2 regions of the Paenarthrobacter sp. FR1 genome follow, and region 1 is predicted to be linked to the other one. Evidence: riboswitches for the same ligand, from Rfam matches in the RefSeq annotation. Region 1 holds a riboswitch; the other holds the start of a gene.
What was found. A riboswitch is a leader RNA that binds a small molecule or an ion and turns the genes downstream of it on or off. The one in region 1 is predicted to bind S-adenosylmethionine.
Positions count from the first base shown of each region.

Region 2: another riboswitch for S-adenosylmethionine. It lies ahead of metX (homoserine O-acetyltransferase MetX); the one in region 1 lies ahead of ACR30Z_RS16035 (DUF1737 domain-containing protein).

Region 1 is NZ_JBPFSF010000008.1:115,981-123,809, forward strand. It holds gene ACR30Z_RS16010 (carboxymuconolactone decarboxylase family protein) at 1-388, opposite strand, end outside; gene ACR30Z_RS16015 (PLP-dependent cysteine synthase family protein) at 529-1,611, opposite strand; gene ACR30Z_RS16020 (aromatic amino acid ammonia-lyase) at 1,605-3,167, opposite strand; gene ACR30Z_RS16025 (NtaA/DmoA family FMN-dependent monooxygenase) at 3,167-4,495, opposite strand; gene ACR30Z_RS16030 (SulP family inorganic anion transporter) at 4,625-6,328, shown strand; SAM riboswitch class IV at 6,415-6,526, shown strand; gene ACR30Z_RS16035 (DUF1737 domain-containing protein) at 6,540-6,806, shown strand; gene ACR30Z_RS16040 (rhodanese-like domain-containing protein) at 6,803-7,213, shown strand; gene ACR30Z_RS16045 (O-succinylhomoserine sulfhydrylase) at 7,214-7,829, shown strand, end outside.
Region 2 is NZ_JBPFSF010000012.1:83,525-91,353, forward strand. It holds gene ACR30Z_RS19715 (CPBP family intramembrane glutamic endopeptidase) at 1-590, shown strand, start outside; gene ACR30Z_RS19720 (VOC family protein) at 724-1,362, opposite strand; gene ACR30Z_RS19725 (bifunctional o-acetylhomoserine/o-acetylserine sulfhydrylase) at 1,553-2,893, shown strand; SAM riboswitch class IV at 3,067-3,183, shown strand; gene metX (homoserine O-acetyltransferase MetX) at 3,198-4,319, shown strand; gene ACR30Z_RS19735 (hypothetical protein) at 4,323-4,733, opposite strand; gene ACR30Z_RS19740 (winged helix DNA-binding domain-containing protein) at 4,852-6,015, opposite strand; gene ACR30Z_RS19745 (SGNH/GDSL hydrolase family protein) at 6,045-6,887, opposite strand; gene ACR30Z_RS19750 (alpha/beta hydrolase) at 6,958-7,608, shown strand; gene ACR30Z_RS19755 (RNA-binding S4 domain-containing protein) at 7,605-7,829, opposite strand, start outside.

The DNA of each region.
Region 1 (7,829 bases):
GCTCGTCGCTGTAGTGTTGCCGCGCCTGTTCGAAGAGCTCGGGGCTGGGCCGCGACGAACTCATGCGGGTGATCTGCTCGGCAATCTCCATGGCCACCACCTCGGCCGGTTCGAAGAGTTGCACTTCCCTGTACACAGCAACCAGGGACAGCCGCTGTTCCGTTTCACCGTATTTCAAAGCTCGGCGATGGTGGAGGTCCAGGCAGAAGGCACAACCGTTGATCTGCGAGGACAGGTAGTTGATGAGTTCGAGGGTGCGTCGCTGGATACCAAGCCGGTCAGCTTCGTCGACGAGTTGCTGGGAGTAGTGGCTTAGCGTCGCATAAAGGTCGGGCTGTTGCTTGTCCAGATAGCCGGCCAGCCGTGGTTTTGTTTCCTGTTCGGGCATGGTTGGAGCCTAACGCAACGATTCACGGCAGCAGGAATGATCTCAGCGCGGTGCGGACGGGATGTGAGAGAGCGTCCACCAAAAACGGACGGGAAGTGAGAGAGCGTCCACCAAAAACGGGTGGGAAGTGAGAGAGCGTCCTAGCCCTGGATGTCCTGGATGTCCCGGGCGGCGGGGACGTCGGCGGCGAGGCGGATTCCGTGCTCTGCCAGCCACACCGGGTTGAAGGCCTTGCTCAGGTAGTTGGTGCCGGCGTCGGGGGCTATGGCTACCACCACCGAGCCGTGGGGTGCGGCGCGCGCCACCCGCACAGCGGCTGCCACCGCGAGGCCGGACGACGGGCCCAGCGCGAGACCTTCTTCGTCGAGGAGCCGATGCACCGTGGTGTAGACCTCGTCGTTAGGAATGCGCAGGAAGCGGTCAACGATGGAGCGGTCAAAGATCTTGGGCCACTCGGCTTGCGGCCAGGAGTTGCCCACTCCGTCCACCAGGATCTCGCCGGGATGACCGCCGCTGTAGGCGGAGCCATAGGGGTCGGCGCCGACAACTTCCACGTGCCCACCCGGTCGCAAGGCAGCAACGCGCTCCTTCAAAAACCGGCCGTTCCCGCTGATGGTCCCGCCGGTCCCGATGCCAGCCACGAAGTGTGTCACCAAGCCACCGGTTTGCTCCCAGATTTCCGGTCCAGTGGTTTCATAGTGCGCGGCGGGGTTGGCAGGGTTGTCGAACTGCATGGGCCGCCACGCGCCAGGGGTCTCAGCAGTGATGCGGGCAGCCACGGCCCGGGCGTTCTCCGGCGACTCGGACGGCGCATTCCAATCAGTCAGGATCACCCTGGCACCGTAATTGTGGAGCGCGGCAAGCTTCTCCTGCGAAATGGTGTCGCCCGTAACCACCACCACGGGATGGCCGGTCAGGTGCCCAATGAGGGCCAGCCCAATGCCGGTGTTCCCGGAGGTGCTCTCCACGATGGTCGCCCCAGGCCGCAGTTCACCAGATCTCTCAGCCGCCCGCACCATGCTCAGCGCCGTGCGGTCCTTGATGGAGCCGCCGGGGTTCTCGGACTCGAGCTTGATGTGGATGGCGCTGCCCAGCCCACGGCTCAGGGACTCCAACTTCACCAGCGGCGTGTTGCCCACCTTGTCCAGGACCGAGGCATCCAATCCGTCCGGCACCGAAGTCGCCGCGTGCACACCATGTTTGCGGATCGCCGTACTCACCACGCTTCCTCCCCTGTCTCCAAAAATTCCTGGGCTACGGCCTCGCGCAGTTCGGCCCGCGCCCGCTCCACGAGGTCAGGCGCCGACGGCCGGTCCGCCAGCACATCGGCCAAACGACCCACGACGGCGCCGGTCCCCTTCCCGAGCGGTTGCGCGGCTCCCGCTTCGAGCAGCAGATACGACGCCGTCAAGGCCTCTATTGCCAAGAGCTTTTCCAAGGCGTCCAACGACTTTTCCAGTTGCTGGAGGGCGAGCGGGGCGAGCGTCGAGTGGTCCTCGACGTCGGCCGAAAGTGTCGGGGCGCCGAGGGTCGCCGGTGCTGCCAGGACCTTCAGTTCGGCCAGCAGACCAGCGGCGGAGTACCAGAGCAGCCCGGGCAATTCTTCCTGCGCCAAGCCGGAGGCCGAAGAGGCCGCACCCTGCAAATGCTTCGCCCGGATGGCGCGCTGCGGCGGATACAACTTGGCAATGCGCCGCTCGCTGGAAATCCCTACATGCGCCAAAGCCAGTCGCAAACCCTCATAGGCAAGGGCCAACTGCATGGGTTGGAAGTTCCCGCCGGATACCATCAACCCGGATTCGACGTCGGCCAAGGGGTTGTCTCCGCGCCCGTTCAGCTCTACCTCCAGGGCCACACCAAGCTGATTCACCAGGGAACGGAAAGCCCCGTGCGTCTGGGGTGCGGCCCGAAATGACAACGCATCCTGCACCGATACCTCCGGCCGAACATCCTCCAACCATCCACCGCTCAACAGGCGGCGCACAACGGCAGCCGAGTCCCGCTGACCGTCCACCGCCTTGGCCGCCTGGATGGCCGGCGAGAACGGGCTGAGGTTCCCGCCGCCGTCGTACCGTGCGATGGTCTCCAGCGAGAGGGAAAGTGCGACGTCGGCCAGCTCGCTCAGGTGCTGCAGCCGCAGCAACGCCAGGGTTCCGGCACCTACCGAGTAGGCGTTGGCGCTCACCAGGGCGAGGGCCTCTCCGGGTGCGAGAACCAAGGGCTGGAGCCCTGCATCGGCCAGCGCCTTGGCGCCCGATACCAGCGTTCCGGACGCGTCTAATGCTTGGCCTTCACCGATGGCAACAGCGGCGACGGCGGCAAGCTGGGTCAGGTCCGATGAGCCCACCGAGCCTTCGCGCGGGATGGCGGGAATGACGCCACGGTTGAGCAGTTCGACATAGAAAAGGGCGGTCTCCGGGCGCACCCCCGAGCCCCCGCGGCTGAATCCGATGAGCCGGGCGAGGATCACTGCACGGGCAGCGGCGCGGTCCAGGTACGAGCCGACTCCGCTGTTGTGATACCTGACCACTTGGACTTGGTACGCCAGGAGGGACTTCTCCTCCACAGCGGTGTCCCGGCCGGAGCCGAGCAGGGTGTTGAGTCCGTAGACCCGTTGCCCGGAGGCAGCAGCCTTCTCCACGACCGCCCGGGATCGGTCGATCAGAGACAACGCATCTTGGTTGAGTTTCACGTGAAACGACGGATCAGATGCCGTCAAAGCCACGTCCACGGCGCGCACCGGCGCCGTACCAATCGTCAACGGCTCAGCAGAAGCCATCAGAAGTCCAGAAGGTTCTGGCGGAACCCACCGTTGCCGTAACTCGTCCTCAACAGGCCGCGGCGCCGCAGTTCGGGCGTGAGCTTGTCCAGCACACTGTGCACCGTCACCGGGTCGACGAAGCCGGAGAAGAGGAAGCCGTCGCCCCCTACGGCCGCGCCGGTTTCCTCCAGATAGTCGGCGATCTCGCCCACCGTGCCGATGATCGAGTCTCCGGCCCCGCCACTGCGTGCCTGCAGGATCTGGCGCAGCGTGGAACCGGGAGGCGCGGCCTTGGCGAAGTGTTCCAACGTGCCTTGGTTGCTGTTGGTGCTCAGCTCGGGAAGCGGGGCATCGAGGTCGAACCGCTTGAAGTCGATCACGGACAGGTAGGAGATGGAGTTGAGCTGGCTGTCGATATCGCGCTGGGTGAGTTCACGGCGCTGCGCCCGTAGCTCCTCCGCCTCTGCAGTAGAACCAACAACGGTGGGCTTCAGCACGAAAAGTACCTTCACGTCGTCGGGGTTCCTCCCGGCCTTGGCAGCCTCGGCGCGGATCGAATCCCGGTAGGCCTTCATGCCGTCAACGCCGCGGGCGAGCGCAATTGCCACATCAGCGTGACCGCCGGCGAACGCTTTGCCTCGGGGAGAGGCGCCGGCTTGGACCAGCACGGGCTCCTCGGGCAGCGGTGCCGTGTTCAGTGGACCACGAACCTTGAAGAAGTCGCCTTCGTGGTTGATCGGATGCACCTTGGTATGGTCCGCGAACACGCCGGCGGCAACATCCTCAAGCACAGCGCCAGGTTCCCAGCTCCGCCACAGGCGCGTGACGACGTCGACGAACTCTTCAGCCTTCTCATACCGGAGGTCGTGTTCAATCTGCTGGTCCAGTCCGTAGTTCTGGGCGGCGAGGTCGCTGCCGGAAGTGACCACGTTCCAGCCAAGCTGGCCCTCCGAGAAGTGCTGAAGGGTAGCGAGCAGCCGGGCCGCTGTGAACGGCGGATAGAACGAGGCACTGACGGTAGGAACAATTCCCAAGTGCTCCGTGGCAGACAGAAGGTATGGGACCAACGCGAGCGGATCATGCTTCGGGGCGAAGGACGCGTGGGCCAGCGAAACCTCGGCGGTGCCGCCATAAGTGTCCGGGACGGTCAGGGAATCCTCGATGATGAACAGGTCCAGTCCGGATCGCTCAAACGCGCGCACGGCTTCCTGGTACAGGGCGGGTTTCTTCCAGTCGTAGCCCAGGGCGTAACCGGGAGTCCCCCACCCTTGGACTCCGAAACCGTGGCCCACGAACCAACCAAAATGCAGCATGGGCTTGAGTGTAGAACTGCTCTGTCCGTTCACCGCGACCTGATTTCATGCGAAGTTACAGGGGGTCGTACTGCGTCAATTATGCTCCCGCGGCGTCACAAAAGAAGGGGCTGGGCGTTGCTCCGGGTTCCGCAAACAGCCCCCATCCGGAATGATCGCTGTATGAGTGCGCCAACCGCCCGCCGATCCGCCAAGGACCGGCTGTCCGGCGTCTGGGCGCTCAAGGGATACAAGCGCGAATGGCTCCGGCACGACGTCGTGGCGGGTGCTGCCCTGTTCGCCTTGCTGGTCCCGGCAGGCATGGCGTACGCGCAGGCTGCCGGGCTGCCGCCTGTCACCGGGCTTTACGCAACGGTGGTCCCCTTGCTGGTTTACGCCGTCGTCGGGCCTTCCCGCATCCTGGTCCTCGGCCCCGACTCCGCCCTCGCCCCGCTGATCGCAGCGGCGGTCATCCCGCTGGCGGCGGGGAGCAGCGAGAAATCCGTGGCATTGGCGGGGCTCTTGGCCGTGCTGGTAGGGGTGATCATGCTGGCGGGTTCCGCGCTGAAGCTGGGGACCATCACCGGCCTGCTCTCCAAGCCCATCCGGCTGGGGTACCTGAACGGCATCGCGCTGCTGGTAGCCCTCTCGCAGCTGCCGGCCTTCCTGGGGATAGAGGCCGACGGCGACATCTGGCAGAAGCTGGCGAAGGTCACCACCGGGATACTCACGGGCGGTGTCAACGTCGCCGCGCTGCTGCTGGGGGTTGGTTCGTTGGCGCTCATTTGGATCCCGAAACTCCTGAAGTGGAAGGTGCCGGGCGTGCTTTTTGCCGTGGTTGGCTCGTGCGTTGCCACCGCGGTTTTGGGTTTGCACCACCACGTCAAGGTCACCGGAATCTTGCCGCAGGGCCTGCCCATGCCCGCGCTCGGCGGGCTTGGCTGGGCCGATGCCCTCACCCTGCTGCCCGCCGCCGCCGGCATTGCCCTCATGGCCTTCGCGGACACCGGCGTCCTGTCCCAAACACTGGCGGCAAAGGAAGGCAAGAGAGTGTCCGGGAACAGGGAGATGGCGGCGCTCGGTGCGGCCAATGCTGCGACGGGGCTGTTGGGTGGCTTCCCCGTTTCCGGAAGCACCTCCAGGACCCCAGTGGCCGTGGATGCGGGTGCCAAATCCCAAATGACCGGTGTGGTGGGGTCGGTGCTGGTGCTGGCCTTCATGCTCCTGGCCCCCGGCGTCACTGAGTACTTGCCGTCCGCAACGTTGGCCGCCGTCGTGATCGCTGCGGCCATCGCCCTCGCGGATCCGGCCGGCGTCAGGCGGCTCCTCAGCCTGAGCCGCAGCGAGTCCGTGGTGATGCTCGCAGCGTTCCTCGGCGTCCTGACCGTCGGTGTCCTGCAGGGAATCGTGGTGGCCATCGCCTTGGCACTTCTGGACTTTGTTCGCCGGGCCTGGGATCCGTACCGCACCGAGCTTGGCGCAGAGGAAGGCCTCCCCGGCTATCACGATCTCGAGAGGCACCCCGACGGCGAGCGTGTTCCCGGGCTCCTGATCCTGCGTTTTGATGCCCCGCTCTTCTTCGGCAACGGTCAGGTTCTGGCGGAGTTTGTCCGGGAGCAGCTGGATGAGGCGCCGGACGAAACGTCAGACGACATTTCCCACGTGATTCTCGCCGCCGAACCCATCACCGGGATCGACACCACGGCGTTGGATGACCTGGTCACCCTGGATGAATGGCTTGCCAGAAAGGGCGTGGACCTGGTGTTCGCCGAGCTCAAAGGGCCTGTCAAGGACAAACTGCTCCACCTCGGTACTGCGGCCCGTTTCACGCCCGACCATTTCTTCCCCACCATCGGCGCCGCAGTGCGCGCGCTCAGGCGCGAATAGCTCCGGCACCTCCGATTACGCAACATGACGAGCCCGCAGCCACCCGCAAGTGCAGGCCGATGCCCGTGGATGTTACGTTTTTCTTGAGTAATGAGTACCAGCGCAAAGCCCTGACTTGCTGGTCGGCAACCCTCTCTCCGGCGGGGTGCCTCAGGTGACTACTCGGCGTATCGACAACTCGAACTGCAAGCGTGACTGAGGAGCACCAGCAATGCCTGAACCCACTGAAGAAAAACTCTCTTACCGCCTGATTACGGGCCCGGACAATCGTGATTTTTGCGAGCGTATCCACAACTCCCTCGCCGAGGGCTATGTGCTCCATGGCAGCCCGGCAGCCACGTTCAACGGAACGGACGTCATCGTCGCGCAGGCCATCGTGCTGCCCGCAGCCATCGCCAACGCCGATGCGGCCGTCGCCAACGCCGTTGACCAGCTGGAGAACTACGACGACGAAGAAGCATTCGAGGGCCACGCATGAGCTACGCAGGTGACCTGACCCCGCAGGACGCGTGGGCGAAGCTTGAAGAAGGCGCCATCCTGGTGGATGTCCGTACCGAGGGCGAATGGGCCCACATCGGCATCCCGGACACCAAAGCCACCGAGAACGATCCCCTGTTCATCCAGTGGAACCTCGCAGGCGGGGTTCCGAACTCCCGCTTCATCGAGGACCTGCAGCTGCAAGCCCCCGAGGGCGACGACGTTGAACTGGTCTTCCTGTGCCGCTCCGGGCAGCGTTCCATTTCCGCTGCCATCGCCGCAACGCAGGCCGGCTTCACCGCCTACAACGTCCTTGAGGGTTTTGAAGGCGAACCGGACCGTTACGGCGAGCGAACTGTGAATGGTTGGAAGAACCGTGGCCTGCCGACGAACCTGGGGACCGAGTAAGTGACTTTCAATCCCGACGCCGCCGGCTGGAGCCCAGACACCCAGGCCGTCCGAGGTGGCCTTGACCGCACCAATTTCCAGGAAACGGCCGAGCCTGTTTTCCTGAACTCCGGCTTCGTTTACGAATCCGCCGCAGCCGCCGAACGCGCCTTCACCGGCGAGGACGAACGCTTTGTCTACTCTCGTTACGGCAACCCCTCCGTGGCAACCTTCCAAGAGCGACTCCGGCTGCTCGAAGGAACCGAAGCGTGCTTTGCAACGGCCTCGGGCATGTCTGCGGTCTTCACCGCCTTGGGTGCGCTGCTGGCTGCCGGCGACCGCGTCGTTGCTGCGCGCTCCCTCTTCGGCTCCTGCTTTGTGATCCTCAACGAAATCCTGCCGCGCTGGGGTGTTGAGACCGTATTCGTGGATGGCCCGGACCTGGAGCAGTGGCGTGAGGCCCTCTCCGAACCGACCACTGCGGTGTTCTTCGAGTCTCCCTCCAACCCCATGCAGGAAATCGTGGACATCGCCGCCGTGAGCCAACTGGCGCATGCCGCCGGAGCGACCGTCGTCGTCGACAATGTCTTTGCCACTCCCCTGCTGCAGCGCTGCGGCGAGCTGGGTGCGGACGTGA
Region 2 (7,829 bases), on a different contig from region 1:
ACCAGCTGTTGGACATCGTGTTCGCCCTGGTGCCAGTTGCCTTGGTGTTTTATTTCCTGTCCACGCATGTCCAGGCAAACCGGAACGGCGACAGCGGTTCAGCATTCGCCCGGCTCGGCTTCAACTTTGCCCGGCCCGGCAAGGACCTGCTCCAGGGCCTGGGCCTGGCGGCGCTCATCGGCATACCGTCCCTTGGCCTCTATGCGGCGGGCAGGGCGCTCGGGATCACCACTGCGATTGTCCCCAGCGGCCTGGACGCCTACTGGTGGACCGTGCCGGTGCTGATTCTCTCCGCCATGCGCCACGCGATCGTGGAAGAAGTGATCGTGGTGGGGTATCTCATGGACCGGTTCGGGAAGTTCGGATGGAGCATGCCCGTGGCCATTGTGGTCAGTGCGGTCCTGCGGGGGAGCTACCACCTGTACCAAGGGTTCGGGCCGTTCATTGGCAATGTGGTGATGGGCTTGGTGTTCGCCTGGATCTACACCAAGACGAAACGCGTGATGCCGCTGGTGATTGCCCACGCGTTGCTGGACATTGTGGCGTTCGTCGGATTCAGCCTGTTCGGCAAGGCGATGGGCCTGGGATAACGGCGGAAGGACTGCCGTTAAAAGTATCCGGCCGCCATCGGTGGGTGACGTCATTGGCACCCGCTGATGGCGGCCGAAGCTTTACCCGGGCACGGTTGTCCAGGGCCGGGACGAGCCCGGATCAAAGGAGTGGTCAGATGGTGACAGCTCCGGAGGCGGTTTCGAACGTGACTGCCAGGATGCCCGGGGTGCCGTGCGGAGCCATCCACTGGACCGCAACGTCCTCGAGCGGCTTCTCCACCGGTTCGCCCAACCATTCGGTCACGCGTTCAGCGGAGCCCGCGATGGTGAGGCTGGACATCTTGACGTCGCTCTCGTAGACCTTGGACGGGTGCAGTGAGGGGTCACCTTCCCATTTGAGAAGGTACGGCACCTGGGGATCGGCGATCAGGCCGAGAATGCCAATCTGCTGCCACACCAACTCACGGCCGTCAGGGAATTTGCGGTTGCCGGGGACCGCGGCGCGGCCGAGGCGATCCTCAAACGGAGCGAGGTCGTCAACTGCCACGCACCAGCCCATCCAACCGCCGCCGGCGGCCGAGCGTGCCCGGACGGCCTGGCCAAAGGGTGCTTTGTCGGAAGCGGGGTGGTCCAGGACCTCCACGACTTCCAGGTATTTGTTATCCGCAAGGGGAATGATCATGTTCCGGGTACCGAAGCGCGGGTGCACTCCGCCCCGGACAGCGTCCACTCCCAATGCCGCGGAAATTCGTTCGGTAGTGGCCAAAAGGCCATCTCGTTCACAGGCGTAAGAGACGTGATCCATGCGCATGGCTTCATCTTGGCACTTTGTGATCGGGGTCTCAGCTAAGTCAAGCCTAACTAAGGTGGGATGTTGCGCGACGCGTCATGGAGGGACGCGAAAAGACCGAAAGATTCCGACGACGTCACAAAGCTGTCTTAGCGTCCGGACACTTCCTAGACTGGCCGCAGCTCACGTCTCACTAAAACCCGCCGATCATATGCGCCACGAACAGGAGAACTCCATGTCCCAAGGATGGTCTTTCGAAACCCGCCAGATCCACGCAGGCCAGGAACCGGACGCTGCCACGGGAGCGCGGTCACTGCCGATCTACCAAACCACGTCCTTTGTGTTCCCGAGCGCGGAGAGCGCCGCCAACCGGTTCGCACTCGCTGAGCTCGCGCCGATCTACACGCGGATCGGCAACCCGACGCAGGATGCAGTGGAGCAGCGCGTGGCCAGCCTCGAAGGTGGTCTGGGCGCCCTCCTGCTCAGTTCGGGACAGGCTGCGGAGACGTTCGCCATCCTGAACATCGCGGAGGCCGGGGACCACATCGTGGCCAGCCCCAGCCTCTACGGCGGAACGTACAACCTGCTGGCGCACACCCTCAAGAAGTTCGGGATCGCCGTCACCTTCGTGGAGGACCCGGACAACCTGGACCAGTGGCGTGACGCCGTCCAGCCCAACACCAAGCTGTTCTTCGGCGAGGTCGTCTCCAACCCGCGCCAGGACGTGCTGGACATTGAGGGCATCGCCCGCGTCGCACACGAGTCCGGAGTTCCCCTCATTGTCGACAACACACTGTCCACTCCGTATCTGATTCGTCCCATCGAGTGGGGTGCCGACATTGTGGTCCACTCCGCCACCAAGTACCTCGGCGGCCACGGTTCGGCGATCGCGGGCGTGATTGTGGATTCCGGCAACTTCGATTTCGGCAAGGACCCGGAGCGGTTCCCCGGCTTCAACACCCCGGACCCCAGCTACAACGGGCTCGTTTACGCCCGCGACCTGGGCAAGGACGGCGCGCTCGGTGCCAACCTTTCCTACATCCTGAAGGCCCGCGTCCAGTTGCTCCGGGACCTTGGCTCGGCGGTGTCTCCGTTCAATGCCTTCCTCATCGCCCAGGGCCTGGAGACCTTGAGCCTGCGCGTGGAACGTCACGTTGCCAACGCCACCAAGGTGGCGGAGTGGCTTGAAGCCCACCACGACGTCGAATCGGTCGCCTATGCGGGCCTGCCGTCGAGCCCCTGGTACGACCGTGGCCGGAAGTATGGTCCCAACGGCACCGGCGCCATCGTTGCGTTCAACATCAAGGGCGGAGTGGAGGCCGGCAAGCGCTTCGTTGACGGACTGGAGTTGCACTCCCATGTTGCCAACATCGGCGATGTCCGCTCCCTGGTCATCCACCCGGCGTCCACTACGCACAGCCAGCTCACGGTCGAGCAGCAGATCGCCGCAGGGGTGAATCCTGGCCTGGTGCGTTTGTCCGTGGGCATCGAGCACGTCGATGACATCATCGCTGACCTCGAAGCAGGGTTCCGGGCGGCCAAGGGCGCCTGACACCACGTTTCGGGCCTGGCCTGACAGCTTCCGTGGGCTGCCGTCCGCGCCGACGAATATTCGCCGGGCGGCAGTCCAAGGTGCATGTTGGTGAACGAAGTAGCCCCAAATCGTCACACTGTTGTCATATTCTTCGCCAGAACCGCCCTGTTTTTCCTAGACTCTTCGTATTAGGTCATGAGTGCCAGCACACAGCCCCGGCTTGCTGGCCGGCAACCCTCCTCCGCGGCGGGGTGCCCCGGGTGAAGACCTGGCCTGTTCGCACGCAAGGCGACAGGCAAGCGCGAGGATAGGTGTCAAAGGAATGACCATTACTGCCACAGCCATTTCCACTTCGGAAGAACACGACGGAACGGTCAAGTACGCCGGCATAGGGCCGCTGGAACTTGAAGCAGGGGGCTTCCTGCCGAATGTCGTGCTGGGTTATGAAACGTGGGGCCGACTGAACGCGGATGCTTCCAATGCAGTGCTGATCCAGCATGCGCTGACCGGCAGCACGCATGTTGCCCGTGGAGCCACAGACGAAGAAGGCTGGTGGGAGCAGCTCGTTGGACCGGGTGCCACTATCGACACAGACCGGTTCTTCGTAGTCTCCATCAACATCGTGGGCGGCTGCTACGGAAGCACCGGCCCGTCCTCCGAGGCGCCGGACGGCAAGCCCTGGGGTTCCCGGTTCCCGCTGATCACCCTGCGCGACAGCACTGAGGCTGAAGCGCGGCTCGCCGATGCCTTGGGCATCGACGCCTGGCACGCTGTGCTGGGCGGTTCCATGGGCGGAGCCAGGGCCCTTGAGTGGGCTGTGACGTTCCCCGAACGGGTGAAGCGCTGCGCCGTCATTTCCGTGGGCGCCTACAGCACTGCCGAGCAGATTGCTTTCGCCCAGGCCCAGACCCTGGCCATCCGGCAGGATCCGCACTTCAACAACGGTGATTACTACGGTGGCACTGCCCCCGAGCACGGGCTGGCTTTGGCCCGACGGATCGCCCATATCACCTACCGCTCGGCGCTGGAATTGGACTTCCGTTTCGGCAGGGAAGCCCAGCACCAGGAGACACCGCTCGCCGCTGCCGTTCTGGGGGAGCGCGGCCGATACCAAGTGGAAAGCTACCTGGACCACCAGGGAACCAAGCTGGTGCGACGCTTCGACGCCAACAGCTACATCGCCATCACCGAGGCCCTGATGTCGCACGACGTCACCCGTGGCCGTGGCTCGCTCCATGAGTCACTGTCCCGGGCCACAGCGGAATTCTTCGTGGCGGCCGTGGACAGCGACAGGCTCTACTTCCCGGCCCAGTCGCGGGAGCTGGCTGCTGCGCTGCCGGGGGACGTCCCGGTCCACGTCATTGAGGCCCCGATTGGACACGACGGCTTCCTCACGGAAATCGGGCAGCTCTCGGCACAGCTTCGACAGGCTTTTTTCGCCTAGGCCTCAGCCGTTCATGATCTCGCCGCGCTGCTTCATGTAATCCTCCATGGCGATCTCGCCGTTGCTGAATTTGGCATCAAGCTCGGCCAGTCGCTTTGCCCGATACCCTTGCGGCTCGTTGCTGGGGAACGGCGCGGGGGAGGAGGGGGCCGACGGCGGTCCGGCCTGGGGCGTCACATCCGCAGGTCGGATGACGGTTGGCTCGGATGGGTACCCGGGGTGGTTTTGCCCAGGATAGTTCGGATCAGGGTAGCCCTGGGGCGGGTAGGCCGGGCCAGGCAAATTCTGCTGCGGGTATCCATGGCCGCGGAAGTTCCCATCCTGGAGCCGACGCGCCTTGGACCGGTTGTACATGCGGATCCCCAAGGGAATCAGCCACGAGCAGACGATGATCCAGAAGATCAGATTGTTCACAGTGCAGGCCTCCTAGGTCTTCTCCCAGCTTAGCCCTGCATCTGGAATCAACCCCGGCACCTGAAATCAACCCTGGCACCTGAAATCAACCCCGGCATCTGAAATCAACCCTGCGCCGTCACACCAGCTTGGTATCCATGTCCAGGAATCGTCCGTAGCGGTCCCCCTCGGCCTCCACGGCAAGCTGCTCTTCCGGCGTTGCCGGACGGTTCATGCGGACATCGAGTTCGCACACGCCACCGGAGAATCCATGGCGCCACCAACCAGCCAGCCTGCCGTCCAGCAGGACCACGTGCATGGGTCCGTTGTCCTCTGGGAAGTAGGGCGCTGTTCCGCCAAGGTAGTGCCGGGACTGGGAATAGCCCATGACGTATTCGTCATAGCACTGGATGAGGTCCACCCGGGGGAGCTCTGAACCTTCGGCCGGCTCAGCTGCCTTGCCCAGTTCCTCCAGTTCCTCCAGCTCCCCAGCAGCCAGTTGGAAGTCCAGGCCATCAAGATGTGCGGACTCCAAAGCTCCGGGTGACAGTTCACCGGCCACGTGGATGCCGAGTTTCACATCCTTCATGGTGAGGCCGGACCACGCTGCGCAGTCCTTGACCGTGGCGGGACCGCGGCTGCTGAAATAGCGGAGCGCCAACTGACCCAGCGCGTGTTCGCGGTCCCCGCCGGTGAGGGGCCCCGCAGTGTAATGGGGAACGCGCTCCTCGAACAATGCATACGTTTGTTTCAAAGCCCCACCGGCCGAACGGACGGGGGAGCCACTCACAATGATCCGGCTGATTTCCGCGTGCATAAGGTGGTAGATGAAGCCAAGTCCCTTGCTGGGAAAACCGGCCTGGCCCAAAACCTCGGCCAGTTCCTCGCGCGTTTTATGGGCGCCGCCGGCCACGGCCTCGGCAAGCAGGCCACCACTGCGTGCGGCTGCTTCCGCGTCGATGCCGGTCTGGCGGTACATGCCTTTGTTTCCCTGGTGGAGTCGTTCCCCGGACAACCCCATCAGCCAGCCAAGATCGTCCTGGTGCACAAAGTGCCAGGTGGGCCTGAGGATATGGGTGCGCAGGATGGTTCCGTCGGCTACGGCTTGCTCAACTTCTGCGGACGTGCTGTCCACGGTCCTTTGTGCCAGGGTCCAACGCGCATAGGGAAACTCCTGTGATTGGACCGCCAGAAGATTCCGGACCACGTCCCCCGCGCTGCCGGCCAAGGGAGCCCGTAATTGCTGCCGCCTCAGGCGGAGTCGTCGAACAGCCTCCGCCTGAAGTGAACCGTTATCCGCCATGGTGGCCCACCCAACACATGGACATCACCCTAGCGGCGCGGCAGCAAGGTGCCGCTGGGCCCGAAGACTGGTCCCGGCGTCGGGCGTTTTGGCGTGATGCCGTCGCCGGAGGACTGGTGCCTCAGGCGGCGGATGACCCACGGGACAAAGTACTCGCGTGCCCAGACCAAGTCGGAGGACCGGGCTTCGCGCCACGTCCGCGGAGGAAGGGCCTTGGGCATCAGGGGCTCCAAAGTGTGGTGGACGTTCAAAGCGTCCAGGACCATCATGGCAATGGTGTGATGGCCCAGGGGCGAGAAGTGCAGCCGGTCGGCATCCCACATCTGCGAGTCCGCCAACTGCCGCAGGGACCACATGTCCGCAATGATGGCGTCGTGACGCGCAGCTACGGTCCTGAGGTTCTCGTTGTAAATGGCCACTTTGCCCCGGATCCGGCCCAGCACCGAAGCTGCTGTGTCCGGACCGTTGAAGAGCACCACGGTGGCGCCGCCCGAACTTAGGTCTCCCACCGCGACGTCGAGTTTCTCCGCCAGCAGGTCGGGATCGCCGCCCGGGCGGATGAGGTCGTTGCCGCCGGCAGAAATGGACACGAGGTCAGGTTGCAGCTCCAGGCACGGGCCCACCTGCTCATCGACGATCTGCTGCAGCAATCGGCCGCGAATGGCAAGGTTGGCGTAGGCGAAATCATCGTGCCCACGGCCCAGCTCCTCAGCGACACGGTCCGCCCAGCCACGGTAACCGCCGGGATTGGCAGGTTCGGGATCGCCGATGCCTTCCGTGAACGAATCACCCAACGCCACGTAACGGCTCCACGGGTGCTTTTGGGCGGGTTCGCCCGGTTTCACTAAATGATTGTTCTCACTCACGCTCATATCCTGCCCCCAGAGGGTCGACCTACGCCACCGTAGGTTGTTACTTACGGGTAACTGCAAGAATGGAGGCATGACTGAAGCCCCCGCTTTTCCAGCACCTGTTGTCCTCTGGTCCCACGACGAAGCCGAACGCGCCGGCAAGCCCCTCCTGGTCCTGCTGCACGGCTACGGATCCAACGAGGACGATCTCTTCAGCCTGGCCGGCCTGCTGCCTGACGGCTTCGTGGTGGCAGCGCTCCGCGCCCCGATGCCCATGGGCCCGGGCTTTACGTGGTTCCCGCTCACCGCGTCCATCGACTACTCCATCGACGCCGTGAAGCTTGCCGCCGAGTACGCCCTGGAATGGCTGGACACGGTAAAGGCCAACCATTCCTCGGTTACGCTTCTTGGCTTCTCCATGGGCATGGCCATGGCCACCACCATGCTCCGGTACCGTCCCGCGGACTTCGCTGCCGTCGTCGGGCTTTCAGGCTTTGTGATCGACGCCGGCACTGACGCCGCCTTCCGGGATGACGAACTGGACGGTTCCGTGCCGATGTTCTGGGGCAGGGACCAGCAGGATCCCGTGATCACTCCCGACAAGATCGACTACACCATGGGCTGGGTGCGCAAGCACGTGGACCTCACCAAGGTGCTTTACACAGGGATGTGGCACGGCATCAACCAGCAGGAGATCGGGCACGTGGGCGAGTTCCTCACCCACAAAGTACTGACTGACTAGGCTGCGGTGATCCGGACCGTCTGCCCGTTGACGGTCACGGTATCGCCGGCGTGGAGTTGGCGGCCGCGGCGCTCGTCGATCTCGTCATTGACCTTGACCAAGCCGTTCTTGATGAGCTCCGTGGCTTCAACGCCGTCCTCCACGAGGTTGGCAAGCTTCAGCAGCTGGCCCAGGCGGATCATGTCGTCGCGGATGGGGATCTCTTCGATTTCGGGGTTGCT